2 linked regions of the Streptomyces venezuelae genome follow. The protein of the gene in region 1 binds, or shares a complex with, the protein of each later gene. Links are inferred from orthologs where the notes say so. Each region holds a gene or a part of one and is shown on either strand. Other genes may lie near its edges. The genes, in order: mfd and uvrA.

Region 1 (14,939 bases):
GCGGTACGCCTTGTTCGGCGGGAGCCAGGTCGCGGCGTCGCCGTCGGACTTGCGCCGGTTCGCCGAGGAGTCGACGGCGAGGAGGTTGAGGGGGTCGTTGGCGAAGCGGCGGCGGGTGTCCGCGTCCCACCACCTGGCGCCCTTCTGCCAGGCGTCGGAGAGCGCCACGACGTGGTCGATGTCGACCTTGCTGCGGCCCCGGACGTACGCGACGGTGGTGCCGGTGTACGGGTCGTCCATGAGGGTGCCGGAGGCGACCTTGCAGCGGCCGTCCGTGAAGCGGACGCCGGACAGGTCGCGCCGGAGTATGTCGTCGCGGGTGCCGCAGCCGTTGCCGTCGACATCCGCCCAGGCCCGGCCGAACTCCTCCCGCGCGTAACCGGTCTTCGGGGCCCGGCCCTTGACCGTGAGGGTGTCCACGGCGGCGAGCGCGGTGCCGCGCGCGGCGGGCTTCCCGCCCGAGCCGCCGTCGGCTGCGGGGGTGTCGGAGCGGGGCGTGCAGGCGGTGGCCATGAGGGCGGCCACGGCAAGCGCCGTGGCGGCCGAGGGGCTTCGATATACGCGGAACGTCCGTTGTGTGAACACCCCCGCATCCTAGGCGGGGGTGTGGCGCGGCCCTCGCCTCACACCTTGCCGATGCCGAGGGTGTTCTCGGCGGGGAGCAGGCCGGAGCCGATCGCGGAGAGCCAGGGCCCGCCGAGCAGTTCGGCGAGGCGGGTGGTGCCGTCCTGGCCGAGGGCGTCCCAGGGAGCGGCGGCGAGTTCGTCCGTACGCAGCTCGACCTCGGCGCGGAGCGCGCGGCCGGCTTCGGTGACGGTCCCGTCCGCGTCCAGGACCCCGCGGGCCGCGAGGCGGGTGCGGGCGGCGGACCACTCGGCGGCGGACCAGCCGCGGCTCTCGAACACGGCCTCGGGGGCGGCGCCGACCGCCGCGAAGGAGACGAGCGCCTCGACCGGGTCGAGGCCGGCGACGAGGAGCGCGGCGAGGTGCCCGTCGCCGCGGTGCTCGCGCAGGATCGTCGCGGCCTGCCAGAGGACGAGGTGCGGGGCCCCGGGCCAGGGCAGGGCGGCGTTGGCGGCGGCGAGGGGGCGCCCCTCCGTCCCGGCGGCCTCGGCGGCGCGGCGGGCGAGGGCGGCGGCCTCGGTGAGCTCGGGGCTCTTGACCGTGTCCTCGCCGAGGACGGCCCGGTAGGTGCGGTCGACGGCACGGAGGCGGGCGGCGAGGACGTCGGCGGGGGCCGCGGAGGGCCCGCCGGGGACGTACCGGGCGACCATCCCGGGACTGAAGCTGTAGAAGGCCGAGGCGACCCCGACCGGGCCGGCCGCGCCCAGCGGGGCGGAGCGCCAGGCGAAGTAGGAGGGCCAGCGCTCGGCGGTGTCGTAGCCGAGGGCGGCGGCCTCGTCGAAGGCCTCGGGGGCGTAGTAGAGCAGGGCGTGCAGGGGTTCGAGCAGGTGCCACATCTGACGTACGCGTGCGGATTCCACGAGGTACCCCTCTCGTGTTGAACGGCGGACCATCAACTTGTCACTGACTAGATAGTGCGCACCGAAACGGGAACTTGTCAACGACTAGATGAGGGCTAGGCTGCCCCCATGAGTCCGAGCCGGAAGACCTACCACCACGGCGACCTGCGGCAGTCCGTCCTCGCCGCCGCCCTCGACGTGATCGCCGCCGAGGGCCCCGGGGCACTGAGCCTGCGCGACCTCGCCCGCCGCGCCGGCGTCTCCCACGCGGCCCCCGCCCACCACTTCAAGGACCGCACCGGCCTCCTCACCGCCATCGCCACCGAGGGGTACGACCTCCTGGCCGCGACCCTCGCCGGGACGCCCGAGCTGCGCGAACGCGGCGTGCGGTACGTACGGTTCGCGACGGACCACCCCGCCCACTTCCAGGTGATGTTCCAGCCGGGCCTGCTCCGCGCCGACGATCCGGAGCTCCTCGCCGCCAGGGAACGGGCCTCCGCCGAACTCCGCGCGGGCGTGGCCGGCCTGCCGGACGTCCCCGACGCCCGCACGGCGGGCATCGCCGCCTGGTCGCTCGCCCACGGCTTCGCGACCCTGGTCCTCACCGGGAACGTCGAGGCGGCGCTGGGCGGCCGGGAGCCGGAGGAGTACTTCCGCTCCCTGACCGGCCTCCTCTTCGCCGGCCAACTCCCCGAGGAGAGCGGGCATTAGAACCCGGCGGCCGGGAATAGCCCGCGCCTGCCCGTAATTGACGCAAGCATGCATACGACGAACACCCTGCGCCGCACCGCCATAGCCGTCCTCACCGCCGCCACCCTCGGATTAGCCCCCACCGCACTCGCCGACTCCGGCCACCAGGGCCCCTCCTGGCGGGCCGCCTGGGCCGCCTCCCCGCAGTCGCCGACCGCGCCCTTCACCGCCAACTGGTCGCAGCAGGGCTTCGAGAACCACACCGTCCGCCAGGTCGTCCGGGTCACCACCGGCGGCACCCGGGCCCGGATCGAGCTGACGAACCGATACGGCTCCACTCCACTGCGGATCACCGGCGCGACCGTGGCCCGTACCGCCGAGGGCGGCGCGGTGCGCCCCGGCTCCGTACGCCCCCTCCGCTTCGACGGCCGCGCGTCGGTGACGATCCCGGCCGGCGGCACCCTCCTCAGCGACGCCGCGAACCTCCCCGTCGAGGCCTTCGGCTCGCTCACCGTCACCCTCTACCTCGCGGAGAAGACCGGCCCCGCCACCTTCCACCACTTCTCCTCGGCCACCAGCTACCGCGCCGACGGCGACCACCGGGGCGACCTGACCGGCACGGCCTTCCGGGAGACCAGCGCGTCCTGGTACTTCCTCTCCGGCGTCGAGGTCACCGGCGGCCGGGACACCGGACGCCGGAACGGCGTCGTGACCTTCGGCGACTCCATCACCGACGGCGTCGGCTCCAAGCTCGACGCCAACGGCCGCTACCCCGACGAGCTCGCGGAACGCCTCGCCGAGTCCGGGCGTCCGCGCGCCGTCGTCAACCACGGGATCGCCGGCAACCAGGTCGTCAACGACACCACCTGGGCGGGCGAGAGGGCCCTCAAGCGCTTCCGTCAGGACGTCCTCACGGAGCCCGGCGTCCGGACCGTGATCGTCCTCGAAGGCATCAACGACATCGGCGGCAGCACGGCGACCTTCCCCGCCCCGCCCACCCCCGACGTCTCCGCCGCACAGCTCATCGCGGGCCACCGCACCCTGATCCGCGAGGCGCACGCGAAGGGCCTCAAGGTCGTCGGCGCGACCCTCACCCCGATCAAGGGCTCCTTCTACGACACCCCGGCGAACGAGGCCAAGCGGGAGGCCGTCAACGACTGGATCCGCACGTCCGGCGCGTACGACGCGGTCGTCGACTTCGACCGCGCGGTGGCGGACCCGACGGACCCGGACCGCATCCTCCCGGCGTACGACTCGGGCGACGGCCTCCACCCGAACGACGCGGGCTACGAGGCGATGGCCGAAGCGGTGGACCTGAACGAGCTGTAGCCGACGGCTTGCGGCACCCCGCGCACCCCTACGACTCGGGGTGCCGCACCAGCCACTCCTGGAATCCGGCCCCCTCGTCCCCCGTCCTGGGGACACCCTGCCGGAGGGGGACGCTCAGAGCGTCACGAACCCAGGATCGTCGTGAGGAACTCCCCGGTCCACGCGAGCAGTTCGCGCCCCACCACCGGCTTCCCCCCGATCTTCCCGCTCGTCGGCCGCGGCACCAGGATCTGGTGCACCGCCGGCTTGATCACCGTCCGGGGGTACAGCCGCTTCAGCCGCAGTTCCTGCGACTCCCTCAACTCCACCGGCGCGAAGCGGATGTTCGGGCCCTGGAGGACGATCTCGCCGACTCCGCACGCGCGCGCCAGCATCCGCAGGCCCGCCACGAGCAGCAGGTTCTCCACCGGTTCCGGCAGCTTGCCGTAGCGGTCGGTGAGTTCCTCGCGTACGGCCCTGATGTCCTCCTCCGAGTTCGCGGAGGCGATCGAGCGGTAGGCCTGGAGGCGGAGCCGCTCCCCCGGCGCGTAGTCGTGCGGCATATGGGCGTCGACCGGGAGCTCGATCTTGACTTCCAGCGGCGCCTCCTCCTCCGCGCCGCCCTCCATCTGCGCCCGGTAGTCCGCGACCGCCTCGCCGACCATGCGGACGTACAGGTCGAAGCCGACGCCGGCGATGTGGCCGGACTGCTCGCCGCCGAGGAGGTTGCCCGCGCCGCGGATCTCCAGGTCCTTCATCGCCACGTACATGCCGGCGCCCATCTCGGTGTGCTGGGCGATCGTCGCGAGCCGCTCGTGCGCGGTCTCCGTCAGCGGCTTCTCCGGCGGGTACAGGAAGTACGCGTAACCGCGCTCGCGGCCACGGCCGACGCGGCCGCGCAGCTGGTGGAGCTGCGAGAGGCCGAAGTTGTCGCCGCGCTCCACGATCAGGGTGTTGGCGTTGGAGATGTCGATGCCCGATTCGACGATCGTCGTCGAGACGAGCACGTCGAACTTCTTCTCCCAGAAGTCGACGACCACCTGCTCCAGGGCCGATTCCGACATCTGGCCGTGGGCCGTGGCGATCCGCGCCTCCGGCACGATCTCCCGGAGCCGGGCGGCCGCGCGGTCGATGGAGTCGACACGGTTGTGGATGTAGAAGACCTGGCCCTCGCGCAGGAGTTCACGGCGGATGGCCGCGCCGATCTGCTTCTCCTCGTACGGGCCGACGAAGGTGAGGACCGGGTGCCGCTCCTCCGGCGGGGTCGTGATCGTCGACATCTCGCGGATGCCCGTGACCGCCATCTCCAGGGTTCGCGGGATCGGGGTGGCCGACATCGTCAGCACGTCGACGTTGGCGCGGAGCTTCTTCAGCTGCTCCTTGTGCTCGACGCCGAAGCGCTGCTCCTCGTCGACGATGACCAGGCCCAGGTCCTTGAACTTCGTCTCGGAGGCGAAGAGGCGGTGGGTGCCGATGACGACGTCGACCGAGCCCTCCCGCATCCCCTCCAGGGTCGCCTTCGCCTCGGTGTCGGTCTGGAAGCGGGAGAGTGCCCGGACGTTCACCGGGAACTGCGAGTACCGCTCGCTGAACGTGCCGAAGTGCTGCTGCACGAGCAGCGTCGTCGGGACGAGGACGGCGACCTGCTTGCCGTCCTGGACGGCCTTGAAGGCGGCGCGGACCGCGATCTCCGTCTTGCCGTAGCCGACGTCGCCGCAGATCAGGCGGTCCATGGGGACGGTCTTCTCCATGTCCTCCTTGACCTCGGCGATCGTGGACAGCTGGTCGGGGGTCTCCGCGTACGGGAAGGCGTCCTCCAGCTCGCGCTGCCACGGGGTGTCCTGGCCGAAGGCGTGGCCGGGGGCCGCCATCCGGGCCGAGTACAGCTTGATCAGGTCGGCGGCGATCTCCTTGACGGCCTTCTTCGCGCGCGCCTTCGTCTTCGTCCAGTCCGCGCCGCCGAGCCGGTGCAGGGTGGGCGCCTCGCCGCCGACGTACTTGGTGACCTGCTCCAGCTGGTCGGTGGGGATGTACAGCCGGTCGCCGGGCTGGCCGCGCTTGGCGGGGGCGTACTCGACGAGGAGGTACTCGCGGGTCGCGCCCTGCACGGTCCGCTGGACCATCTCCACGTAGCGGCCGACGCCGTGCTGCTCGTGCACGATGTAGTCGCCGACCTCCAGGGTCAGCGGGTCGATGGTCTTGCGGCGCTTGGCCGGCATCCGCTGGCCGTCCTTGCCGGCCGCCTTCTGGCCGGACAGGTCGGTCTCGGTGAGGACGGCGAGCTTCAGCGCCGGGTCGACGAAGCCGTAGTCGATGGAGCCGGTCGCGACATGGACGACGGACGGCGAGATCTCCGCGAGGTCGGCGTCGAGACGCGCGGCGATGCCCTCGCCGCCGAGGACCTCGACCGTACGCGTGGCGGGGCCGTGGGCCTCCGTCACGTACACCGTCCGCCAGCCCTCGGCCAGCCAGCCCTTGGTGTCGGCGAGCGCGCGGGCGGTGTCGCCGCGGTACGACTCGGGGGCGTGCATGCCGAGGGTGAGGGTGTCCCCCGAAAGGACCTCGTCCGCCGCGAACGGCGACACCGACCACCAGGCGATGTCCAGCTCGCGCGCCCGGTCGCGGACGTCCGCGATCCCCCACAGGGAGGCCGCGCCGACGTCGATCGGGGCCTCGCCGCCGCCCGCGGTCGCCGCCCACGAGGCCTGGAGGAACTCCTGCGACGTCGCCACCAGGTCCGAGGCCCGGGTCCGGACCCGCTCCGGGTCGCAGACGACGGCCATGGCGCCCTTCGGCAGCACGTCGAGCAGCAGCTCCATGTCGTCGACGAGGACCGGCGCCAGGGACTCCATGCCCTCGACCGCGATCCCCTCCGCGATCTTGTTCAGGAGCTCGCCCAGCTCCGGGTGCTCCTCGGCGAGCGCCGCCGCCCGCTCCCGTACGTCCTCGGTCAGGAGCAGCTCGCGGCAGGGCGGCGCCCACAGGCCGTGCTCGGCGACTTCGAGGGAGCGCTGGTCCGCCACCTTGAAGTAGCGGATCTCCTCGACGTCGTCGCCCCAGAACTCGATGCGGAGCGGGTGCTCCTCGGTGGGCGGGAAGACGTCCAGGATGCCGCCGCGCACGGCGAACTCGCCGCGCTTCTCGACGAGCTCGACCCGGGAGTACGCGGCGGCCGCGAGGCCCTCGACGACCTCGTTCAGATCCGCCGTCTGCCCGCTGCGCAGCGCCACCGGCTCCAGGTCGCCGAGGCCCTTGACCTGCGGCTGGAGCACGGAGCGGATGGGCGCGACGACGACGCTGACGGGGCCGGCGGCCGGGTCGTCGTCGCGGGGGTGCGCGAGGCGGCGCAGCACGGCGAGGCGGCGGCCGACGGTGTCGGAGCGGGGCGAGAGCCGCTCGTGCGGCAGGGTCTCCCAGGAGGGGTACTCGGCGACCGTGTCGGGGTCGAGGAGCGAGCGGAGCGCGGCGGCCAGGTCCTCGGCCTCCCGGCCGGTCGCGGTGACGGCGAGGACCGGGCGCCCCGAGTCACGGGCGAGCGCGGCCACGGCGAACGGCCGTGCGGCGGCGGGCCCGACCAGGTCGACGTGCGGGCGGTTGCCGTCGGCGGCGGCCTTCACCGCCTCGGCGAGGGCCGCGTCCTTGACGACTACATCAAGCAGGCCGTGCAGGCTCATGGAGCTTTCCATCCCGGGTTCGGAGTACGGGGCGCGGTGGCGCGGGGCGGGCAACGCGAACAGCCCGACACGTCGTACGGGCCGGGGTGTCCAGCGTACGACGGGGCAACGACAGTCGCTCCCGAAACACGGGGCGGCCCCGGCGGACAACTCCACCGGGGCCGCTCGGGAGCGCGTACGGCTCCTCGCCTCCTCCTCGCCTCCTACTCGCTGGCGATCGCGTTCAGGACGTTCATGCGGCCCGCGCGGAAGGCCGGGACCAGGGCCGCGAAGAGGCCCACGAAGGCCGAGCCGACGAAGACGGTGAGGATCGTCGGCCAGGGGATCTCCAGGACGCCGAGGCCTTCCAGGGCCAGCAGCTTCTGGGCCGCCGTGCCCCAGCCCATGCCCAGGCCGAGGCCGAGGAGGGCGCCGAAGAGGGCGATGACCACGGACTCCAGGCGGATCATGCGGCGCAGCTGGCGGCGGGAGAGGCCGATGGCGCGCATGAGGCCGATCTCGCGGGTCCGCTCGACGACCGAGAGGGCCAGGGTGTTCACGACACCGAGGATCGCGACGACGATCGCGAGGGCGAGGAGCCCGTACACGATGTTGAGGAGCTGGCCGACCTGGTCCTTGAGGGTCTCCTTGTAGTCGGCCTGGTTGCTGGCCTTGTACTGGGGGTAGGGCGCGAGGGCCTTCTTGACGGCCTCGTAGGCCTGGGCCTCCTGGCCGTCCTTCGCGCTGGCGAGGATGAGCAGGCTCTGCGGCATCCGGTCGGCGGGGACGTACCGGGCGAGGGTGGTGACGTGGGTGTACATCGCGCCGTTGTCGACCTGGCCGGTGTCCGCGGTGATCGCCGCGACCTTGAGCTTCGCCGTCTCGCCGCCCTTGAAGGCGACGGTCAGCACGTCGCCGACCTTCACGCCGTACTCGGTGGCGTAGTCGCTGCCGACGGACATCGCGTCGGCGCCGTAGGCGTCGGTGAGCTTGCCGGAGGTGACCTCGCGGCGGAGGTCCTGCACGTACGTCGGTTCGGTGGCGGCCAGGTAGGCCTTCTTCGTCTTCCCGCTCGGGGCGGTGACCTTGGTGTCGGCCAGCTTGTACTGGGTGACGTGGTCGAGGCCCGGGACCTTCTCCAGGGCGGCCTGCGCCTGCGGCACGATCGGCTGGCCGGTGCCGGACTGGACGATGAAGTCGGCGCCGACGGAGCGGTCGAGCTCGTCGGTGGCCGAGGCGACCATCGAGGAGCCGACCACCGAGAGGCAGGCGACGAGGGCGAGGCCGATCATCAGGGCGGCGCCGGTGGCGCCGGTGCGGCGGGGGTTGCGCAGGGCGTTGCGCTCGGCCATGCGGCCGACCGGGCCGAAGACCCGCAGGACGACGACGCCGAGGGCGCGGACGACTCCGCCCGCGAGGAGCGGGCCGATGACGATGAAGCCGAGGAGGGAGAGGACGACGCCGAGACCGAGCCAGAGGGAGCCGGGGCCGGCCTCGTCGGCGCGGGTCGCGGTCCACAGGGCGGCTGCGCCGGCGGCGGTGAGGGCGAGCCCGAGGGCGCCCCGGATGCGTCCGGCCTTGCCGTCGGCGGGGGTGCCGGCGTCGCGGAGGGCGGCCATCGGGGAGACCTTGCCGGCCCGGCGGGCCGGGATGTAGGCGGCGAGGACGGTGACGACGATGCCGAGGGCGAGGCCGACGGCGGGGGTCGTCCAGGCGACGGTGAGGTCGCGGGTGGAGAGCTCCATGCCCATCGAGGACATGAGCTTCATGAGGCCGACGGCGAGTCCGACGCCCGCCGCGACACCGGCGACCGAGCCGACGACGCCGAGGAGCAGCGCCTCGACGAGGACGGAGCGGTTGACCTGCTTGCGGCTGGATCCGATGGCCCGCATGAGGCCGATCTCGCGGGTGCGCTGGGCGACCAGCATGGAGAAGGTGTTGACGATGAGGAAGATGCCGACGAGGAAGGCGATCCCGGCGAAGCCGAGCATCGCGTACTTCATGACGTCGAGGAATCCGGCGACGTCCTCGCGGCCCGCGTCGGCGGCCTCGGCGGCCGTCTGGAGCTTGTAGCCGTCGCCGATCGAGGCGGCGACGTTCCTCTTCAGCACGTCGTCGCTGACACCGGGCTTCGCGTCGACCAGGACCTGGGTGAACAACCCTTCTTTGCCGAGGAGTTCGCGCTGCGCGGTGGGGGTGTCGAAGTAGACGACGGTGGCGCCGGGGTTGGTGACCTTGAAGTCGACGATGCCGGAGATCTTCGCGGTGAAGTCACCGGTGACGGCGATCGTCCGCAGCTCGTCGCCGAGCTTCAGACCGTGCTTCTCGGCGGTGGCTCCGTCGACGACGACGTCGGTGGGGCCGCGGGGCTCCTGGCCGGAGACGAGCTCCACCGAACGGAGCTCACTGGGGCTCCAGTTGGTGGCGATGGTCGGGGCGCCACTGGTGGGCCCGACGTTCTTGTTCTCGGCGTCGACGACGGTGACGCTCATGGAGATGACGTCGCCCTCGGCGGCCTGGACGCCCTCGGCCTTCCCGACCTGCTCGACGAGCGAGGCGGGGAAGGACTCGGGGCGGCCGGACTGCGGGGTCTCGTCGTCGGTCGCCGCGCCCTTCGGGCTGACGGTGACGTCGGAGGCGGTCGACGAGAAGAGCTTGTCGAACGTCGTGTTCATGGTGTCGGTGAAGACCAGGGTCCCACTGACGAAGGCGACGGAGAGGAGGACGGCGACGGCGGAGAGCGCCATGCGTCCCTTGTGCGCGAGGAAGTTGCGCAGCGAGGTCTTGAGGACGGTCATGACGTCCGCCCGCGCGCGTCGAAGTCCTTCATGCGGTCGAGGACGGCGTCGGCGGTGGGCCGCTCCATCTCGTCCACGATCCGCCCGTCGGCGAGGTAGAGCACCCGGTCGGCGTAGGAGGCGGCGACCGGGTCGTGGGTGACCATGACGATCGTCTGCCCCAGCTCGTCGACGGACTGGCGGAGGAAGCCGAGGACCTCGGCGCCGGCCCGGGAGTCGAGGTTTCCGGTCGGCTCGTCGCCGAAGATGATCTCGGGCCGGGCGGCGAGCGCGCGGGCCACGGCGACGCGCTGCTGCTGGCCGCCGGAGAGCTGGTTGGGCCGGTGCTTGAGGCGCTCGGAGAGCCCGACGGTGTCGACGACCCGGCGCAGCCACTCGGCGTCCGGCTTCCGTCCCGCGATGTCCATCGGGAGCGTGATGTTCTCGATGGCGTTCAGGGTCGGCAGCAGGTTGAACGCCTGGAAGATGAAGCCGATCCGGTCGCGGCGCAGCTGCGTGAGCTTTCTGTCCTTGAGCCCGGTGATCTCGGTGTCGTCGAGGAAGATCTCGCCGCTGGTGACGGTGTCGAGTCCGGCGAGGCAGTGCATCAGGGTCGACTTGCCGGAGCCGGAGGGCCCCATGATCGCGGTGAAGCGGCCACGGGCGATGTCCACGTCGACGGAGTCCAGCGCGACGACCCGGGTTTCCCCGGTGCCGTACGCCTTGACGACCTGACGCGCCCGCGCGGCGACGGCCGTGCTCTCTCCCGTACCCCCGTGCCTGGGGATGGTCACAGCCGAAGTCACGGTCTTCTCCTTGATGGGCGGTGGGGTCGTGCCTGGTTTGTAAGTTCAAGTTAAGAAGCGAGAACCGGACTTCTCCTCCTCCGGCGGGACGAACGACCCCTGGCCCGTATGGGGGAGATCCCCCTAGGGGTTCCTACGACCCGGGTACGGGTGAGACCCTGACCGCGAACATTTAGGTGTACGAAGAAAGGAAGCGTGCGGTGGCCGAGTCCGACACGACGCCGGCGGGCAGTCCCGCCGGAAAGACCGGGTCCACCGCCCCCGCCCCCGGCTCCCCCTCCGCGGCGCGACGCGGCCCCGTCGTCGCCGCGCTCATGCTCTGCATGGGGCTCGCCGCCATCGACGGCACGATCATCGCCACCGCCGTCCCCCAGATCGTCGGCGACCTCGGCGGACTCGCCGTCTTCTCCTGGCTCTTCGCCGGCTACCTGCTCGCCGTCACCGTGACCCTGCCGGTGTACGGGAAGCTCAGCGACACCTTCGGCCGCAAGCCCGTCCTCGTGGCCGGGGTCGTCCTCTTCCTCATCGGCTCCCTGCTCTGCGCCGCCGCCTGGAGCATGGCCTCCCTCATCGCCTTCCGCGTCGTCCAGGGCCTCGGCGGCGGCGCGCTCCAGGGCACGGTCCAGACGATCGCCGCCGACCTGTACCCGCTGAAGGAACGCCCCAAGATCCAGGCGCGACTGTCCTCGGTGTGGGCCGCGTCCTCGGTGGCGGGACCGGCGGTCGGCGGACTGCTCGCCGGATACGCCGACTGGCGCTGGATCTTCCTCATCAACCTGCCGATCGGGCTCGTCGCCCTCTGGCTCGTCACCCGCCACCTGGTCGAACCGCAGCACACCACGACCACGCTCCGCGAGAAGCCCCGGATCGACTGGGCCGGCGCGCTCGCCGTCTTCGCCACCGGCGCCCTGCTGATCACCGCGCTCGTCCAGGGCGGCGTCGCCTGGCCCTGGCTCTCGGCCCCGTCCCTCGGCCTCCTGGGCGGGGCGGTCGTCCTCGGCGCCCTGACGGTCGTCATCGAGCGGCGCGCAGCCGAGCCGATCATCCCCGGCTGGGTCTGGCGCCGCCGCACGATCGCCGCCGTCAACCTGTCGCTCGGCGCCCTCGGCCTGGTGATGGTCGCCCCGGCCGTCTTCCTGCCCACGTACGCCCAGTCCGTCCTGGGCCTCGGCCCGATAGCCGCCGGCTTCGTCCTCTCCACCTGGACCCTGAGCTGGCCCATCACGGCGGCGCTCTCCAACCGCGTCTACACCCGCATCGGCTTCCGCCTCACCGCCGTCCTCGGCATCTCGGGCGCGCTGCTCCTGCTGCTCGCGTTCCCGTTCCTGCCGTTCCCCGGCGAGCCGTGGCAGCCGGCCCTGCTGATGCTACTGCTCGGCGCGGCGCTCGGGCTGTTCCAACTCCCCCTGATGGTCGGGGTCCAGTCGACCGTCCCGTACGAGGAGAGGGGCACGACGACCGCCTCGGTCCTCTTCTGCCGCCAGGTCGGCCAGAGCGTCGGAGCGGCCCTCTTCGGCGCGATCGCGAACGGGGTGCTGGCGGCCCGCCTGGGCGGCGGCACCGACCTGGACACCCTGGCCCGCGCCCTGGACGAGCCCGCGTCCCTCACGGCCGAGACGATGGACCGGCTCCGCCGAGCGGTCGACGCGGCGGTCGACTGGGTCTACCTGGGCGCGGCGGCAGCGGCGGCCCTGGCGCTCCTCGCCCTCCTCACGCTCGCACCCCGCCGCTTCCCGGTGCTGAAGGAGGCGGCGGGAGACGAGGACTGAGCGGGTGACTCGTACAGAAGGTGGCCCGGGTACGGCCCCGCCGGGTCCAGTACCACCCGCCACCGGTCGGGGCGCGGCTGCGTCTCCGGCACGGTGGCGCCCCACTCGACAAGCCGGGCCGCGGCCTCGTCCAGGTCGTCGGCGTCGAAGTCGAGGTGCGGCTGGGGTCGGCGCGGTCGAGCGTGACCGCCGTCAGCCGCATCCCCCTGGGAGGGGAGGCTACTTCGGGCCTCCGGAGCCGTCCTGACCCTCAGAGCCCTCCAAGTCCCCCTTGCCCGCGCCCTGTTCCGGCTCCGGCTCCGGTGCCGCCACCCGGCCCGTCAGCGCCGCGAGCGAGTTGCGGATGTGCTCCATGTGCCCATGGATCTCGTCCCGCGCCTCGTCGTGCTCCCGCAGCACCCGCTCCGTCTCGCGCTCGGCCCGCTCCCCCTTCATCCGGGCCTCGGCGAGCACCTCCTCCGCCCGCGCCTCCGCGTCCTCCTGACCGTGCCGGGCCTGCTCCTCGGTCTCCGCGAGGGACCGCTGGGCGTCCGCGAGCCTCTCCTCCGCGGAGGCCACCAGCGCCTCGTGGCGCGCGTCCAGTTCGGCCGCCGCGCTCTGCGCCGTACGCTCGGCCTCGTCCCGTACGGCCGCCTGCTCGGCCCGCTGCTCAGCCAGGAGCTCCGCCGCCCGGCGCTCGGTCTCCTCGAAGGCCTCCCGCGCCGCCGACCGCTGCTCCTCCGCCTCGCGGCCCGCGTCCGTCGCCAGCTCCTCGGCCCGCTCGCGCGCGGTCTTCAGGGTCGCGCGGGCCGTCGACTCGGCCGCCGCCCGGACGCCCTCCGCGTACGCCCGGGCCGACTCCTCCGCCTCCCGGCCCGCCGCCTCGGCCGCCTCCGCGAGGGCCTGCGCGTCGGCCTCCGCGGCACGGACGAGCGTCTCGTCCTCCTGCTCGGCCATCGCCAGGATCTTCCGCGCGCGCTCGCTCAGCGACTCGTACCGCTGCGGCGCGAGCGCCTCGACGGCCGCGCGCAGCCGCGCCGCCTCCGCCTCCATGTCCTTCGCGAGGACGGTGAGCCGCGCCGCCCGCTCCCACGCCCCGTCGCGCTCCTCGGAGAGCGCGGCGAGGTGGCGGTCGACCTGCTCGGGGCGGTACCCGCGCCCCCGCCCGACTGCGAAATTCATCCCTGACGCCCCTTCCGTCCTACGGCCCGACCCGTACAGGATGCGCCATCAGAACGGACAAAAGGCGCCCAACGTGGATACACGTCGAGCGCCTTTCGTCACATTCTGTCCAACTGGGCCTGCAGAAGGGCTACAGAAGGCCGTCCCACATCTGCTCAAGCAGCACGGACCACCAGTTCTCCGGCGACGACAGCGCCGCCGGGTCCAGCATCGCCAACTGCGCCTGGAAATCGACCGTCCAGCGTCCCGCCTGCTCCGGATTGAGCCCGAAGCGCAGCCGCCACATGCGGCCAAGCAGCGCCATCGACCGCGTGAACTCCGGCAGTCCGGTGTTCACGAACTGCGGCGGCACCGACTGCCCGCCAGGACCGGCCTCCACCGGAACCGCCACGATGTGCGCGGTCCCGTACTGGACACAGATCGCCCGCCCGAAGTCCGAACCGAGCACCAGGTACGAGCTCGCGTCCGGCGCCGACTGCACCTGCCGCTGAGCCGCCAGCTCCGCGAGCGTCGGCACCACCGGCACAGGAGGCTGCGCCCAGAAGAACGGCCCGAAGTCCGCCGGCAGCCCCGCCCACACCAGCGTCCGCGCCACCAGCTCCGGCACGCCCTGACGCGACACCGCGTTCTGGTCGAAGCGCAGCACACCCGGACCGAAGGCCCCGGCCAGCTCCTGCGCGATCGCCTCCGGCGGAACCGGCGGCGCCGGCTGCACCTGCGGCAGCGGAGCCCGCACCGGCGCGGGACGCGCCGGACCGTCCGCGACCTGATGCAACTCACCCTGATGCGTGAGGAGTTGCCGCACGCCCTGCTGCCGGCCCGCGTGATCGCGGCCGTACGGAGCGATGCTCGTGATCCGCGCCTGCGGCCACGTCTCCCGGATCATCCGCGCACAGTAACCACCGGGCAGCTCACAGGACTCCAGCTCCGTGTGCAGTTCCAGCACCTGCTGCGGCGGCACGTTCATGGCGCGCAGCTCGTGCAGGATCTGCCACTCCGGATGCGGGGTGCCCGGCGCCGAACGCCGGATGATCTGCGCCTCCGAACCGTCGGGCGCCCGGTAGCGCAGCACCGCCTGGTAGCCGGGACCCACCGTCGGCTGCCCCGCGGCCTGCGGATACCCGTACGCGGGAGGTACGGGCCCGGGGCCGGGAGGCGGCGTGTGACCGCCGTGCACCGGCGGCGCCGGAGCGGGCGGAGGCGGCGGACCGGCCGGACCACCGGGACCGGGGTGCGCCAGCATCGTCGCGGCATGCGCGACACCACCCGCGGGCGTACCACCGGGCACACCCGGCGGCGGCGGGGGCGGCGG
Region 2 (14,508 bases), 1.4 Mb from region 1 along the record:
GGCGGGTGACCTGCTTGGCGTCGAGGTCGGCGAGGGACTCCCGGAGGTTGTCGAAGAACTGCCGGCCGCGGACGTCCACGACGACGGCGATCCGGGCGACGTTGCCCTGGGAGCGGGCGCCTAGCTCCACCATGGTGGGGATCAGCGCGGGCGGCAGGTTGTCCACGACGAACCAGCCGAGGTCCTCCAGACACTTCGCCGCGGTGGAGCGGCCGGCTCCGGACATGCCGGAGATGATCACCAGTTCGGGAATGGCCGCCTCGGCGCCGTTGTCGCCGGGGGTCTCCTTCGTGCCCGTACTCACGTGTCCTGCTCCGTCTTCTCGGTCCTGCTCGTCGTGCTGCTCGTGCTGTTCGTGCTGTTCCTGCGCGGTCATGCCGTGCCGCCCCCGTCGTCTTCCATGATCTCTCCTGTCGCCGTGTTCACGGCGGGTGCGGCCGGGGCCGCCTGAGCGAGGGCCACGACGACCGCCTCCGCGGTTTTCAGGCCCATACCGGGGACCTCGCGGATCTGCTCGATTGTCGCCTGCCGGAGCCGCTTCACCGAGCCGAAATGCTTGATCAACGCCTGCTTCCGCGTCTCACCGAGGCCCGGGACGGCGTCGAGGGGGCTGGTCCGGATGCGTTTCGTCCGCTTGGAGCGCTGGTAGCGGATGGCGAAGTCGTGAGCCGTGTCACGTACCCGCTGGAGGAGGTAGAGGCCCTCGCTGGAGCGGGGCAGCACCACCGGGTCGTCGTCGCCGGGGAGCCAGACCTCCTCCAGCCGCTTGGCGAGCCCGCAGACCGCGATGTCGTCGATGCCGAGCTCGTCGAGGGCGCGCCGGGCGGCGGCGACCTGCGGCTGGCCGCCGTCGACCACCACCAGCTGGGGCGGGTACGCGAAGCGCTTGGGCCGACCGTCGTCCTGGGCGTCCTCCGCCGGGACCTCCCCGTCCCCGTCGACCCGTCCCCCGCCTTCGGCGGGGAGACCCCATTCGCCGGTCTTCTCCTTCTCGGCGAGGTAGCGCTTGAAGCGGCGGCTGATCACCTCGTGCATCGAGCGGACGTCGTCCTGCCCCTCGAAGCCCTTGATCTGGAAGCGGCGGTACTCGCCCTTGCGGGGCAGTCCGTCCTCGAAGACGACCATCGAGGCCACGACGTCCTCGCCCTGGAGGTGCGAGATGTCGAAGCACTCGATGCGCAGCGGGGCCGAGTCCAGGTCCAGGGCCTCGGCGATCTCCTCCAGGGCCCGGGAGCGGGTGGTCAGGTCGCTGGCGCGCTTGGTCTTGTGCAGGACGAGTGCCTGCTGGGCGTTGCGCGCGACCGTCTCCATCAGGTCCTTCTTGTCGCCGCGCTGCGGGATCCGCAGCGAGACGTTGGAGCCGCGGCGGCCGGCGAGCCAGGCGGTGACGGCCTCGGTGTCCTCCGGCAGCGCCGGGACCAGGACCTCCTTGGGGACCGTGTCGCCGCTCTCCTCCCCGTACAGCTGCTGGATCGCGTGCTCGACGAGCCCGGCCGTGTCGACGGCCTCGACCTTGTCCGTGACCCAGCCGCGCTGGCCGCGCACGCGCCCGCCGCGTACGTGGAAGATCTGGACGGCGGCCTCCAGCTCGTCCTCGGCGAGGGCGATCAGGTCGGCGTCGGTGGCGTCGGCGAGGACGACCGCGCTCTTCTCCATGGCCCGGCGCAGGGCCTCTATGTCGTCGCGGAGCCGGGCGGCCTTCTCGTACTCCATGTCCTCGGCCGCGATCATCATCTGCTTCTCGAGGCGGCGGATGTACGTGCCGGTGCGGCCGGCCATGAAGTCGCAGAACTCCTCGGCCAGTTCGCGGTGCTCGTCGGGCGTGACCCGGCCGACGCAGGGGGCCGAGCACTTGCCGATGTAGCCGAGGAGGCAGGGGCGGCCCGCCGAGGCCGCGTTCCGGAAGACGCCGGCCGAGCACGTGCGGACGGGGAAGACCCGCAGCATCAGGTCGACGGTCTCGCGGATCGCCCACGCGTGCGCGTACGGCCCGAAGTAGCGCACGCCCTTCTTCTTGTGGCCGCGCAGGACCTGGACGCGCGGGAACTCCTCGTTGAGCGTGACCGCCAGGTACGGGTAGCTCTTGTCGTCCCGGTACTTCACGTTGAACCGGGGGTCGTACTCCTTGATCCAGGAGTACTCCAGCTGCAGCGCCTCGACCTCGGTCGAGACGACGGTCCACTCCACGGAGGCGGCGGTCGTCACCATGGTGGCCGTGCGCGGGTGCAGGCTCACGAGCGGCTGGAAGTAGTTCGCCAGCCGCTGACGCAGGGACTTCGCCTTCCCCACGTAGATCACCCGGCGGTGCTCGTCGCGGAATTTGTAGACCCCCGGCGAGTCGGGGATCTGCCCCGGCTTGGGGCGGTAGCTGGAGGGGTCTGCCATGGTCCCCACCCTACTGGCGGGGACCGACACTCCGGCCTCGCACGCTCGTTGGCGAAGCATGGCGAACCAGGTGACGGGACGGGCCGCGGGGCGGCTGGCGGACCGGGTGTGCGTGATCACGGGAGCGGCGAGCGGGATCGGCCGCGCGACGGCGGAGCGGTTCCTCTCCGAGGGGGCGCGCGTGGTGGCCGCGGACCTCGACGGGAAACGGCTGGCGACGCTGGAAGGGGTGGTTCCCGTGATCGGCGACGTCTCCGTCGCACAGGACGCCCGGCGGATGATCGACACGGCGGTGGAGCGCTACGGACGGCTCGACGTGCTCGTGGCCAACGCCGGCGTCATCCCGCTGCTCGACATCACCGAGGCCGAGCCGGCCGACTTCGACGCGGTCATGGCCGTCGACGGCCGGGGCATGTTCCTGACCTGCAAGTACGCGATCGAGGCCATGCTCGTCTCGGGCGGCGGGGCGATCGTGTGCACGTCGTCGATCTCGGGGGTCGCCGGGCAGGCGCGGCAGGCGGTCTACGGCCCCGCGAAGTTCGTCGCCACCGGGCTGACCAAGCACCTGGCGGTGGAGTGGGCGGAGCGCGGGATCCGGGTGAACGCGGTGGCCCCGGGCACGATCGAGACGGAGCGGGTCACCGCCGCCCGCGTGGAACCCGGCGGCCCCGAGTACCTCTCCGAGGTTCTCGGCGCCCATCCGATGGCCCGCTTCGGCACCCCGGAGGAGGTGGCCGCCGCCATCCTCTTCCTGGCCTCGGACGAGGCGTCCTTCATCACAGGTGCGATCCTCCCGGTGGACGGCGGCTACCTGGCCCGCTGAGCGGGCCACCCGCCGGGGCGCCGCTCACGGCGCGTGTGCGACGATCACGCGTCGCACACAACACCCTGGGGGTTGCACACCGTGAAACTCGGCAGAATCAAGGGGCTGGGCCGGGCGGTGGGCGCCCTCCTCGCGCTCGCTCTGGGCGGCTCGTTGCTCGGCGCCGCTCCCGCCACCGCCGCGTCGGCGGACTTCGAGTACAAGGTGACGCGCAACGCCGACACGTACCTCGACGTGCCGGGTACGGAGATCGCGTTCGACGCGCTCGCCGGCGAGCGGTCGGTCCTGTGGTCCCGGTACTTCTCCACGGGCCCGGTCTCGGCGCTCGCGGCCGGTGACAACATCGGCAACACCTTCGCCATCCGCTGCCGCAACGCGGACGGCACGGCCCTGCCGGCCGAGACGGAGGCCGGGGCCTTCTGGGCGGCGAACCTGGTGCCGCCGAACGAGACCTCGCTGACCGCGGGCCTCCGCTGGATGTTCATCGCCCCCGCGGACGGCAGCTACACCTGCCGTCTGTCGATCCTCTCGTACTCCTCGATCATCACCGGCGGCCGCACCGTCACGATGCGCGTGCCGGCCGGGGCCGAACTGGCCAGGGCCACCTACTCCTCGATGTCCCGCTGGACGCTGCTCGCCGGCAGCGGCACCACGGTCGCCCGCGGCTCCACCGTCTCCACCCTCGGCTCCACGAACACCCCGACGGGCGAGGACATCATCGTCTACCAGGACGCGGAGCTGACGACCTGCGTGGCCGACTCCGGGATCTGCTCGGGCGGCACCGACGACTACACCTTCACCCGCGCCGAGACCTGGGTCGAGGCGCAGCCCAAGAACGCGGACGGCGCGCTGTGCGGCGGCCCGGTCAAGGGACCGGTCGCGGTGTGGAACATCACCGACGCCAAGCACCACCAGACGGCGGCCAACACCCTGCGCCTGACGAAGGCACAGCTCGGCGGCTGCACCCAGATCCGGATGACGCTGAAGGTGCGGAACGTCGACGGCAACCCGCTGAAGATCCACGACGGCCACGCCTCGGGCCGGATCGCCGCCACGCACGGCGCGGCCTACAGCTACTGACCCACACCCCGCCAGGGCCTGCCCCGAGAGGGGGCAGGCCCGGCGCGCCGGCGACCGGGTGGCGGCTCAGGACTCCCGTGCGGCGCGCCGGCGGCGTATCGCCGTCGTGCCGATCAGGGCGAGCGCCAGGACCGCGCCCGCGCCCGCCGCGGTGGAGGCCGTCGTGACGGCGGGGTCCTCGTGCGGCGCCGGTGCGTCCGCCTGCGGCCTCGCCGGTACGGCCGCCTGGGGCGCGTACCCGCCCGCCGCGCCCTTCTTCGCGTACGCCGAGCCGGGGAGCTTGTCCCCGTACGCCTCGGCGACCCGCTCCCGGTAGGCGGCCAGGCTCGTCCCGTTCTTCCCGACGGCCCGCACCGCGTCCTCGTCCAGCGGCAGCACCTTCGCGCCCTTCTGGACGTACCAGGCGTCGATCTGCGGCTCCCGGAAGACAAGGCCGCCGGGCAGCACGCGCCCGCCCTGCTCGGCGTACCGGATCTCGTCGTCGCCGGTGGCGATGTTCACGACCTGCCAGCCGGCCGGCTGCTTCACGGTCCACAGCGAGGCCTTCCGGCCGTCCGCGGCGACGGCCCGGCTGGCCCGGAACTCGACGCGGGCGACGGGCGCCCCCGCCTTCCCCGCGACGAAGTCCGGGGAGAGGATCCGGACCGGCACGGATCCGCCCTCGACGCTCGGGGCGGCCGCCGAGCGGGCGAGCGCCCCGTCCCGGGCGAAGAACCGGGACAGGGTGTCCAGGGTCTGCGGCGCGGAGGCGGCCTGCTCGGGGGTCGGCGCGGCCGGCAGACCCTCCGCGGCGGCGGCCGGGAGCGCCCCGAGGGCGACGAGGGCGGCGGCGGTCAGGAGACCGGCGCCGATGGCACGTCCGTTCATCGTCGTCACGCCCCGATCCGGTAGAGCGAGTGGGTCCAGGAGAAGGAGTTGTTGTTGACGTACCAGGAGTGCGAGGCCCAGTTGTAGCGGTCGCTGGAGGGCCAGGGGTCGCCCCAGTAGACCCAGCTGTCGGCGTCGTCATAGCCGTAGATCACGTGCATGTGGCCACCGCCGCTCGACCACTGGATGCGGGTCTCGATCGGCCGGTCGGCGTTGATCTCGGTCTGCACGGTCGGGTAGCGCAGCCAGCCGGTCACGTACGAGCCGGGGTTGACGCCCGCCCACCGGAGTCCGGTCTGGACGTTGCCGAGGGTGGCCTGGTTGTTGGGGCAGTCGTAGCCCTGCTGGCGGTTGAAGGCGGCGTTGCAGAACTGGTTCTGGCTGTAGTTGCGGCCGAACCAGGTGGCGATGGTGTTGCCGCCCGCCGCCCAGCACCAGTTGGTCTTCTGCTGGGCCTGCATGGTGATGTTCAACCGCTTGGATCCAAGGGCGGCGACGTCCTCACCGGCGGGCGCGGCGGACGCCGAGGTGGTGGGGACGAGGAAGAGGGCGGCTGCGGCGAGTGCCGCGAAGGACGGTTTCCTGCTGCGCATCGCGTTCCTCCCGTGGAGGGGGGTGGGGATGTGGGGAGTGGAGGAGCGCGTCCGGACGCTGGTCAGGAGCATCGGCCGTTGTCGGGAGCTGGTCAACACGCTTCAATGCGGGGTGACATCGGACTGTGAACGGTGTGACCCGGGTGTGAACGGACGCCCTCGGCCCACCTGCCCGCCCACCTCTCGCGGCGCGACGGTCCGCTCCCCCGTCGTGAACGTTCACTGAGGAGCCCTCGTGAGCCACACCGAGGCCGATCTGGTGCAGCTGCTGCACACCGGCCCCTTCCATCTGGCGCTGCGCACCGCGCTCGCCGTGCGCGGGCTGCCTCTCCAGCGGGTCCAGCATCATCTGGCGCACCGGGGCGTCAGGGTCGGCGTGACGAGCCTGAGCTACTGGCAGCAGGGCGCCCGACGGCCGCAGCGGCCGGAGTCCCTGAAGGCCGTGCGCGCTCTGGAGGAGGTGCTCCAGCTGCCCGGGAACTCGCTCCTGCGGCTCCTGTCGGACGACGCGGCCGGCCGGGCCGAGGTGGAGCGCCCGGCGGGCCGCGCGTACCGCTCGTTGGTGGAGGTGTCCGGCTCGGTCGAGGAGCTGCTCGCGGAGCTGGAGTCCCCGGCGGACGGGGGGCTGCACACGGTGGGGCACCACGAGCGGGTGCGGATCGGGGCGGCGCGGGAGCTGGTGGGGCGCGAGTCGCAGCACGTCGTGCGGGCGCACCGGGACGGGGTCGACCGCTATCTGGCCATCCACCACGGGGATCCGGGGTGCGATCCGTCGCGGGTGGTGGTGCGGGCCGTGGAGAACTGCCGCACCGGGCGAGTGCGGTGGCACGCGGAGACGGGCCTGGTGGTCGCGGAGCTGCTCTTCGACGCGCGGCTGCGGGCCGGGGACACGCACCTGTTCTCGTACGGGTTCGAGGACGGCACGGCGGGGCCGAGCGGGGAGTACATGCGCGGCTTCAGCTTCGCCGGCGGGCAGTACGTGCTCCAGGTGCACTTCGACGAGGCGGCGCTTCCGGTGCGGTGCCGGAGGTTCGCCCAGACCTCGGCGGGCGCGCCGCGCGGCGGCCGTGCGGAGCTGACGCTGAGCGGCCGGCACCGGTCCGTGCACCTCGTGGAGCAGGGGGTGCGCCCGGGGATCCTGGGGATCGACTGGGACTGGTCCTGAGGGCCGGGGGCTGGGGGCTGGGGCTGGGGCTGGGGCCCAGGGCTGGGGGGCGGGGCTGGGGGCGGGGCTGGGGGGCGGGGCTGGGGGGCGGGGCTGGGGGGCGGGGCGCCGTTTCGGTGTGCCCGGCTCCGGGGCTCAGGCCTCGGGTCCGGCGACCAGCTCGCCGTTCTCCACCCGGACCGGGACCTCGGGGAGCGGGACCGTGGCCGGGCCCTTGAGCGCCTTGCCGGTCGTCACGTCGAAGCGGCTGCCGTGGCACGGGCAGTTGCCTTCGTTGTCCTCGATCTTGTCGAGGACGCAGCCGGCGTGGGTGCACTGGGCGCTGAAGGCCTTGTACTGGCCCTTGGCCGGGCAGCTCACCAGGAGCCGCTGCTCGCGGTAGAGCTTGGCGCCGCCGACCGGGACCTCGTCCGGGGCACCGAGGGCGACGGGGGCGGTCGGGGTCGGGACCACGGCGTGGCCGAGCTTCGACTCGGTGGAGCAGGCGGCGACTCCCAGCCCGGCGGCGCCGGCGAGGGCGGCACCCTTCAGTACGGTGCGGCGGCTGGACTGGCCGGACATGAGCGCTCCACGGTGGGATCGGGGCAAGGCGTGACCGAACCGACGATACCGGCGCGCCTTCGCGGGCTGTCGGCCGGGCCGGACCTGAAAGGCGGGGCCCCGGGTGGGGCCCCGCCTCCGGGTCAGGCCTTGCGGGCCCGGGTCGTCGCCTTCTTGGCGGTGGCCTTGGTGGCCGCCGCCTTGGTGGCGGTGGACTTGACGGCGGTGGACTTCGCCGCTGCCGTCTTGGCGGCCGCCTTCTTCGCCGGGGCGGCGGACTTCTTGGCGGGCGCCTTCTTCGCCGCCGCCTTCTTCGCTCCCCGCGGCGCAGGGACGGACCCGCCGGCGTCGCTGATCCGGTCGGCGTCGAGGATCTCGCGGAGGAACTTGCCGGTGTGGCTCGCCGGAACCGAGGCGACCTCCTCCGGCGTGCCCTCGGCGATCACCAGGCCGCCGCCGCTGCCGCCCTCGGGACCCATGTCGATGACCCAGTCGGCGGTCTTGATGACATCGAGGTTGTGCTCGATGACGATCACCGAGTTGCCCTTGTCGACCAGGCCGGAGAGGACCTTGATCAGCTTCGAGATGTCCTCGAAGTGCAGACCCGTGGTCGGCTCGTCCAGGACGTAGACCGTGCGGCCCGTCGAACGCTTCTGGAGCTCGGAGGCGAGCTTCACGCGCTGGGCTTCGCCGCCGGAGAGCGTCGGGGCGGACTGTCCGAGGCGGACGTAGCCCAGGCCGACCTCGTTGAGCGTGCGGAGGTGGCGCGCGATGGTCGGGACGGCCTCGAAGAAGTCGAGGGCCTCCTCGATCGGCATGTTCAGGACCTCGGCGATGGACTTGCCCTTGTAGTGGACCTCCAGGGTCTCCCGGTTGTACCGGTCGCCGTGGCAGACCTCGCACGGGACGTAGACGTCCGGGAGGAAGTTCATCTCGATCTTGATCGTGCCGTCGCCGGAGCAGTTCTCGCAGCGGCCGCCCTTGACGTTGAAGGAGAACCGACCGGGCAGGTAGCCCCGGACCTTGGCCTCCATCGTCTCCGCGAAGAGCTTGCGGACGTGGTCGAAGACCCCGGTGTAGGTCGCCGGGTTCGACCGGGGGGTGCGGCCGATCGGGGACTGGTCGACGTGCACGACCTTGTCGACGAGGTCGTCGCCGTCCACGCGCGTGTGCCGCCCGGGCACCGACTTGGCGCCGTTCAGCTCACGCGCCAGGTGCGTGTAGAGGATGTCGTTGACCAGGGTCGACTTGCCGGAGCCCGAGACGCCCGTGACGGCCGTGAGGACGCCCAGCGGGAAGGAGACGTCGATGTCCCGCAGGTTGTTCTCGCGGGCCCCGTGGACGGTGAGCCGACGCCCGGGGTCCACCGGGCGGCGGATGTCCGGGGTGGCGATCACGCGGCGGCCGGACAGGTACTGCCCGGTCATGGACTCCTCGTTGGCGAGGAGCTCCTTCAGGGAGCCGGAGTGGACGACCTTGCCGCCGTGCTCGCCGGCGCCGGGGCCGATGTCGACGACCCAGTCGGCGACCTTGATGGTGTCCTCGTCGTGCTCGACGACGATGAGCGTGTTGCCCATGTCCCGGAGCCGGACCAGGGTCTCGATGAGGCGGTGGTTGTCGCGCTGGTGGAGGCCGATGGACGGCTCGTCGAGCACGTACAGCACGCCGACCAGGCCGGAGCCGATCTGGGTGGCGAGCCGGATGCGCTGGGCCTCGCCGCCGGAGAGCGTGCCCGCCGCCCGGTTGAGGGAGAGGTAGTCGAGGCCGACGTCGACGAGGAAGCGCAGCCGCTCGTTGACCTCCTTGAGGACCCGCTCGGCGATCTTCTTGTCGCGGGCGTTGAGCGTCAGCCGGGAGAGGAACTCGGCGCAGTCGCTGATGGACATCGCGGAGACCTCGGCGATGGACCGGTCCATGACCGTGACCGCGAGGACGATCGGCTTGAGGCGGCTGCCCTCACAGGTGGGGCAGGGCACCTCGCGCATGTAACCCTCGAAGCGCTCGCGGCTGGAGTCGCTCTCGGCCTCGGAGTGGCGCCGCTTGACGAAGGAGACCGCTCCTTCGAAGGCGGGGCTGGTCCAGGCGCGCTCGCGCCCGTACCGGTTGCGGTAGCGGACCTCGATCTGGGTCTTGTGGCCGTACATGAGGGCCTTCTTGGCCCGCTGCGGAAGGCCTGCGAAGGGGATGTCGGTGCGGAAGCCGAGGGCCTGGGAGAGGCCGTCGATCATCCGGCCGAAGTACTCCTTGGTGTGCCCGTGCGACCAGGGGTGGATGGCGCCCTCGTCGAGCGACTTGTCCTCGTCCGGGACGATCAGCTCGGGGTCGACCTCCATGCGCGTGCCGATGCCGGTGCAGTCGGGGCAGGCACCGAAGGGCGAGTTGAAGGAGAAGGAGCGCGGCTCCAGCTCCTCGAAGGACAGGTCGTCGTACGGGCAGTAGAGGTGCTCCGAGTACATCCGCTCGCGCTCGGGGTCGTCCTCGGGGAGGTCGACGAAGTCGAGCACGACCATGCCGCCGGAGAGGCCGAGCGCGGTCTCGACGGAGTCGGTGAGGCGGCGCTTGGCGCTGTCCTTCACCGTGAGGCGGTCGATGACCACCTCGATCGTGTGCTTCTCCTGCTTCTTCAGCGTCGGCGGCTCGCTCAGCTGCACGGTCACGCCGTCGACCCGGGCGCGGCTGTAGCCCTTGGTCTGGAGGTCGGCGAAGAGGTCGACGAACTCGCCCTTCCGCTCGCGCACGAGCGGCGACAGGACCTGGAAGCGGCTGCCCTCGGGGAGGTCCAGGACCTTGTCGACGATGGCCTGCGGCGACTGGCGGGAGATCGGCCGACGGCACTCGGGACAGTGCGGCTTGCCGATGCGGGCGAAGAGCAGACGGAGGTAGTCGTAGACCTCCGTGATGGTGCCGACCGTCGAGCGCGGGTTGCGCGAGGTCGACTTCTGGTCGATGGAGACGGCGGGCGACAGACCTTCGATGAAGTCGACGTCCGGCTTGTCCATCTGTCCGAGGAACTGCCGGGCGTAGGAGGAGAGCGACTCGACGTAGCGGCGCTGCCCCTCGGCGAAGATCGTGTCGAACGCGAGGGAGGACTTGCCCGATCCCGAGAGCCCGGTGAAGACGATGAGGGAGTCACGCGGGAGGTCGAGCGAGACGTTCTTGAGATTGTGCTCGCGAGCGCCACGAACGATGAGACGGTCGGCCACGCCGGTCCGCACCTTTCTTGAGAGAGCGGATGTCCTGACACACCCAACAACCAAGGATGCCGGATGCTTCCACCGAGCCTATAGCACGCACATTCGATTTCCGGCCGCGTGGAGACCGCTTCACCCGAACGAGTGGCGGCGCTAGGGTCGGCGCCATGATCGACCACGAACGTGATCTCGCCTCTGTCAAAGCAGCGACCGACCGACTCCTGGACGACGCCGCCTCCTGGGACAACGCGGCGACGGCCGAGCCGTCACGGCTTCCCGGCTGGACGCGCGGCCATGTCCTCGCCCACATCGCCCGGAACGCCGACGCTCTGGTGAACGTCCTCCAGGGCCGTCCCATGTACGCCGACGCCGCCACCCGCGACGCCGACATCGAGCGCGACGCGGACCGGCCGCTCGCCGTCCAGCTCGCCGACGTGCGCGAGAGCGGCGACGGCTTCCAGGCCGCGGGCGCCGAGCCCGCCGACTGGAGTCGCACCGTCGAGCTCCGCAACGGCGTCACGGACAGCGCCTCCCGGATCCCCTTCCGCCGCTGGGCCGAGGTGGCCCTGCACCACGTCGACCTGGGTGTCGGCTACGAGCTGGAGGACCTGCCCGAGGAGTTCGTCCAGCGGGAGATCGACTTCCTCGCGGAGCGCTTCACCGGCCAGGCGACCGTGCCGCCGACCCGGATCGTGGCGACGGAGGGCACGGGCACCTGGACCACCGGCTCCGTCGAGGGCGCCGAGGTGACCGTGACCGGCCCCGCCCCCGAGCTCCTCGGCTGGCTCGCCGGCCGCCGCGACGGCTCCGCGCTCAAGACCGAGGGCGGCCCGCTCCCGGCGCTCCCGCCGCTGTAGCACCCCCTGGTGCCGGTGGGCGGAGCTAGGCTGAGCCCATGACGTACAGCGGAAGTGTGAAGGTCGGCGGACCGGCGGACGTGCACGAGCTGACGGACCTGATGATCTCGAAGGTCGCTGTCGGCCCGATGGACAACAACGCATACCTGCTGCGCTGCCGGGCGACCGGCGAGCAGCTGCTGATCGACGCGGCCAACGACGCCGACACGCTGCTCACGCTGATCGGTGACGACGGCATCACCGCCGTCGTCACCACCCACCGGCACGGCGACCACTGGCAGGCCCTGGCGGAGGTCGTCGCCGCGACCGGCGCCCGGACCTACGCGGGGGCGGACGACGTGGAGGGCATCCCGGTCGCCACCGACGTGCCGGTCGCGGACGGCGACACGATCCGGGTGGGCCGGGTCGAGCTGACCGCCCGCAGGCTGGTCGGGCACACGCCCGGCTCGATCGCCCTCGTCTACGACGACCCGCACGGCCACCCGCACGTCTTCACCGGCGACTGCCTCTTCCCCGGCGGGGTGGGCAACACCTGGAAGGACCCTGAGGCCTTCGCGAGCCTCCTCCACGACGTGGAGACCAAGCTCTTCGGCGTCCTCCCGGACGAGTCCTGGGTCTACCCGGGCCACGGCAAGGACACCACGCTCGGTGACGAGCGGCCGCACCTCGCGGAGTGGCGCGAGCGCGGCTGGTGAGCGGCCGTCGTACCGACAGCGCGCGGCTCACCGGCCGCGCGCTTCCGTACGCCCCCGTAACCGGGACGGCCGCCGGGTAGTTGGCGCCACATGCGCCCCAGTCACGCTCCGTCCCCACCCGCTCCCCCGGCTCCACCCGCTCCGCCGTCGATGCTCCGGCTCGCCACCGCCTCGCTCGTCGGCACCGCCATCGAGTTCTTCGACTTCTTCGTCTACGGGACCGCCGCCGCCCTCGTCCTCGGGCCGCTCTTCTTCCCGACCTTCTCCCCGCTCGCCGGGACCCTGGCCGCCTTCGGCACCTTCGCCATCGGCTTCGTCGCCCGCCCGCTGGGCTCGGTCCTCTTCGGGCACGTCGGCGACCGGTACGGCCGCCGGCCGGTCCTCTTCGCCTCGTTGCTCCTGACCGGCTGCGCCACCGTCGCGGTCGGCTGCGTCCCCGCGTACGAGACGCTCGGCATCGCCGCGCCCCTGCTCCTGCTCACCCTCCGCTTCCTCCAGGGACTCGGCCTCGGCGGCGAGTGGGGCGGCGCCGTCCTGCTGACCGCCGAGCACGCGCCGCCGAACCGGCGCGCGCTGTGGGCGAGCTTCCCGCAGATCGGCCCTGCGGTCGGCTTCCTCCTCGCGAACGGGGTGATGCTGGCGCTCACGGCGGGCCTGAGCGACGCGGACTTCCGCTCCTGGGGCTGGCGGGTGCCGTTCTGGGCGGCGGGGCTGCTCGCGGCCGCCGGGCTGCTGCTGCGTTCCTCGCTGGCGGAGACCCCGCAGTTCGAGGAGCTGTCCGCGTCGGGCCGGCGGGCGAGCGCCCCGCTGGCCGAGGTCGCGCGCGACCACTGGCGTCTCGTGCTGCTGACGGCCGGGGCGCTCGCCGTCGGGTACGCGGTGTTCTACACCGTCTCCACCTGGGCCCTGACCTACGGCACCGAGCGGCTCGGGGTGAGCAGCACGGTCATGCTGACCTGTGTGATGGCCGCGGTGGCGGTCAAGGGCGCGGCCACGCCCTTCGTGGCCCTCCTCGCCGACCGCTGGGGCCGCCGCCCGCTGTGCCTCGCGGGGTGCGCGGCCTCGGCGCTCTGGATGTTCCCGATGGTGGCCCTGCTGCACACCGCGGAGCCGTTCCTGATGTTCCTCGGCTTCCTGGGCTCGCTGCTGGCCTTCATCACGATGTTCGCGGTGATCGCCGCGTACCTCCCGGAGCTCTACGAGCCCCGCGTCCGCTGCACGGGCGCGGCCGTCGGCTACAACCTCGCGGGCGTCCTCGGCGGCGCCCTCACGCCGATCGTCGCCACCGCCCTCTCGGCGGACGGCGGCTCGGGCCCGCCCTGGGGTGTAGCCGCCTATCTGACCGTGGTGGCCCTGATCAGCCTGGGCTGCTTCGCGCTGCTGCCGGAGACGCTGCCGGAGCCCTCCGAGGCGGTGGAGGCCGCACCGGCCTGAAGGCCGGGAACACAGGAGCACGAAACGGCGACGGCCGGCCGGGGGCGGGTGCCCCTGGCCGGCCGTCGCCGTGGGTGACGCGTCAGGCGTCGATGCTGTCCTTCTGGACGCCGTCCGCGTCCTCGACACCGTCGGTGCCGGCCGCGCTCTCGGCAGCGGCTCGCTCCGACTGCTTCTTGGAGGCGATCAGGCTGGTGATCGTGGTGACGACCAGGACGCCGCCGATGACCGCCAGCGAGAACCCGATGGAGATCTCCGGGACGTGCACCCCGGACTCGTGCAGGGCGTGCAGGACGAGCTTCACGCCGATGAAGCCGAGGATCACCGACAGGCCGTAGCTGAGGTGGACCAGCTTCTTGAGCAGGCCGCCGATCAGGAAGTACAGCTGCCGCAGGCCCATGAGGGCGAAGGCGTTGGCGGTGAAGACGATGTACGGGTCCTGGGTCAGGCCGAAGATCGCCGGGATGGAGTCGAGGGCGAAGAGGATGTCCGTGGTGCCGATGGCGATCATGACGACCATCAGCGGGGTCAGGACGCGCTTGCCGTTGACGCGGATGAAGAGCTTGGTGCCGTGGTACTTGTCGGCGACGCCGAACTTCTTCTCGACGGACTTGAGGAGACGGTTCTCCTCCCAGTCCTCCTCTTCCTCGTCGGCACGCGCCTCCTGGATGAGCTTCCAGGCGGTGTAGATCAGGAACGCGCCGAAGATGTAGAAGACCCACGAGAAGTTCGCGATGACCGCGGCGCCCGCGACGATGAAGACCGTGCGCAGGACCAGGGCGATCACCACACCCACGAGCAGCACGCGCTGCTGGAGGTGGGACGGGACCGAGAACTTCGCCATGATCAGGATGAAGACGAAGAGGTTGTCGACACTG

The links.
Region 2: the proteins of mfd (region 1) and uvrA are in contact, whole or in part, in a crystal structure (PDB 4DFC), measured with the Escherichia coli proteins. The link is inferred for Streptomyces venezuelae from one-to-one orthologs.

The regions. Positions count from the first base shown.
Region 1 is NZ_CP029194.1:5,188,553-5,203,491, reverse strand. What follows is about bases 3,405-7,484. They hold mfd (transcription-repair coupling factor), read right to left. Parts: upstream 7,136-7,484; coding sequence 3,605-7,135; downstream 3,405-3,604. Other genes in these bases: DEJ46_RS23970 (ABC transporter permease), read right to left, coding at 7,339-7,484; DEJ46_RS23980 (SGNH/GDSL hydrolase family protein), read left to right, coding at 3,405-3,482. Outside these bases: DEJ46_RS23995 (HNH endonuclease family protein), read right to left, coding at 1-513; DEJ46_RS23990 (SCO6745 family protein), read right to left, coding at 624-1,517; DEJ46_RS23985 (TetR/AcrR family transcriptional regulator), read left to right, coding at 1,593-2,174; more of DEJ46_RS23980, read left to right, coding at 2,223-3,404; more of DEJ46_RS23970, read right to left, coding at 7,485-9,912; DEJ46_RS23965 (ABC transporter ATP-binding protein), read right to left, coding at 9,909-10,697; DEJ46_RS23960 (MFS transporter), read left to right, coding at 11,012-12,466; DEJ46_RS40940 (VOC family protein), read right to left, coding at 12,361-12,720; DEJ46_RS23950 (cellulose-binding protein), read right to left, coding at 12,686-13,627; DEJ46_RS23945 (SUKH-4 family immunity protein), read right to left, coding at 13,758-14,939. UniProt on the Escherichia coli protein: Couples transcription and DNA repair by recognizing RNA polymerase (RNAP) stalled at DNA lesions. Mediates ATP-dependent release of RNAP and its truncated transcript from the DNA, and recruitment of nucleotide excision repair machinery to the damaged site.
Region 2 is NZ_CP029194.1:6,575,979-6,590,486, reverse strand. What follows is about bases 7,397-11,045. They hold uvrA (excinuclease ABC subunit UvrA), read right to left. Parts: upstream 10,657-11,045; coding sequence 7,597-10,656; downstream 7,397-7,596. Other genes in these bases: DEJ46_RS30065 (maleylpyruvate isomerase family mycothiol-dependent enzyme), read left to right, coding at 10,812-11,045; DEJ46_RS30075 (Rieske (2Fe-2S) protein), read right to left, coding at 7,397-7,474. In the rest of the region: RNase adapter RapZ, read right to left, coding at 1-376; excinuclease ABC subunit UvrC, read right to left, coding at 373-2,385; DEJ46_RS30100 (SDR family NAD(P)-dependent oxidoreductase), read left to right, coding at 2,444-3,208; DEJ46_RS30095 (hypothetical protein), read left to right, coding at 3,290-4,288; DEJ46_RS30090 (hypothetical protein), read right to left, coding at 4,355-5,164; DEJ46_RS30085 (papain-like cysteine protease family protein), read right to left, coding at 5,161-5,748; DEJ46_RS30080 (hypothetical protein), read left to right, coding at 5,984-6,913; more of DEJ46_RS30075, read right to left, coding at 7,049-7,396; more of DEJ46_RS30065, read left to right, coding at 11,046-11,501; DEJ46_RS30060 (MBL fold metallo-hydrolase), read left to right, coding at 11,540-12,196; DEJ46_RS30055 (MFS transporter), read left to right, coding at 12,347-13,630; DEJ46_RS30050 (TerC family protein), read right to left, coding at 13,713-14,508. UniProt on the Escherichia coli protein: The UvrABC repair system catalyzes the recognition and processing of DNA lesions. UvrA is an ATPase and a DNA-binding protein. A damage recognition complex composed of 2 UvrA and 2 UvrB subunits scans DNA for abnormalities.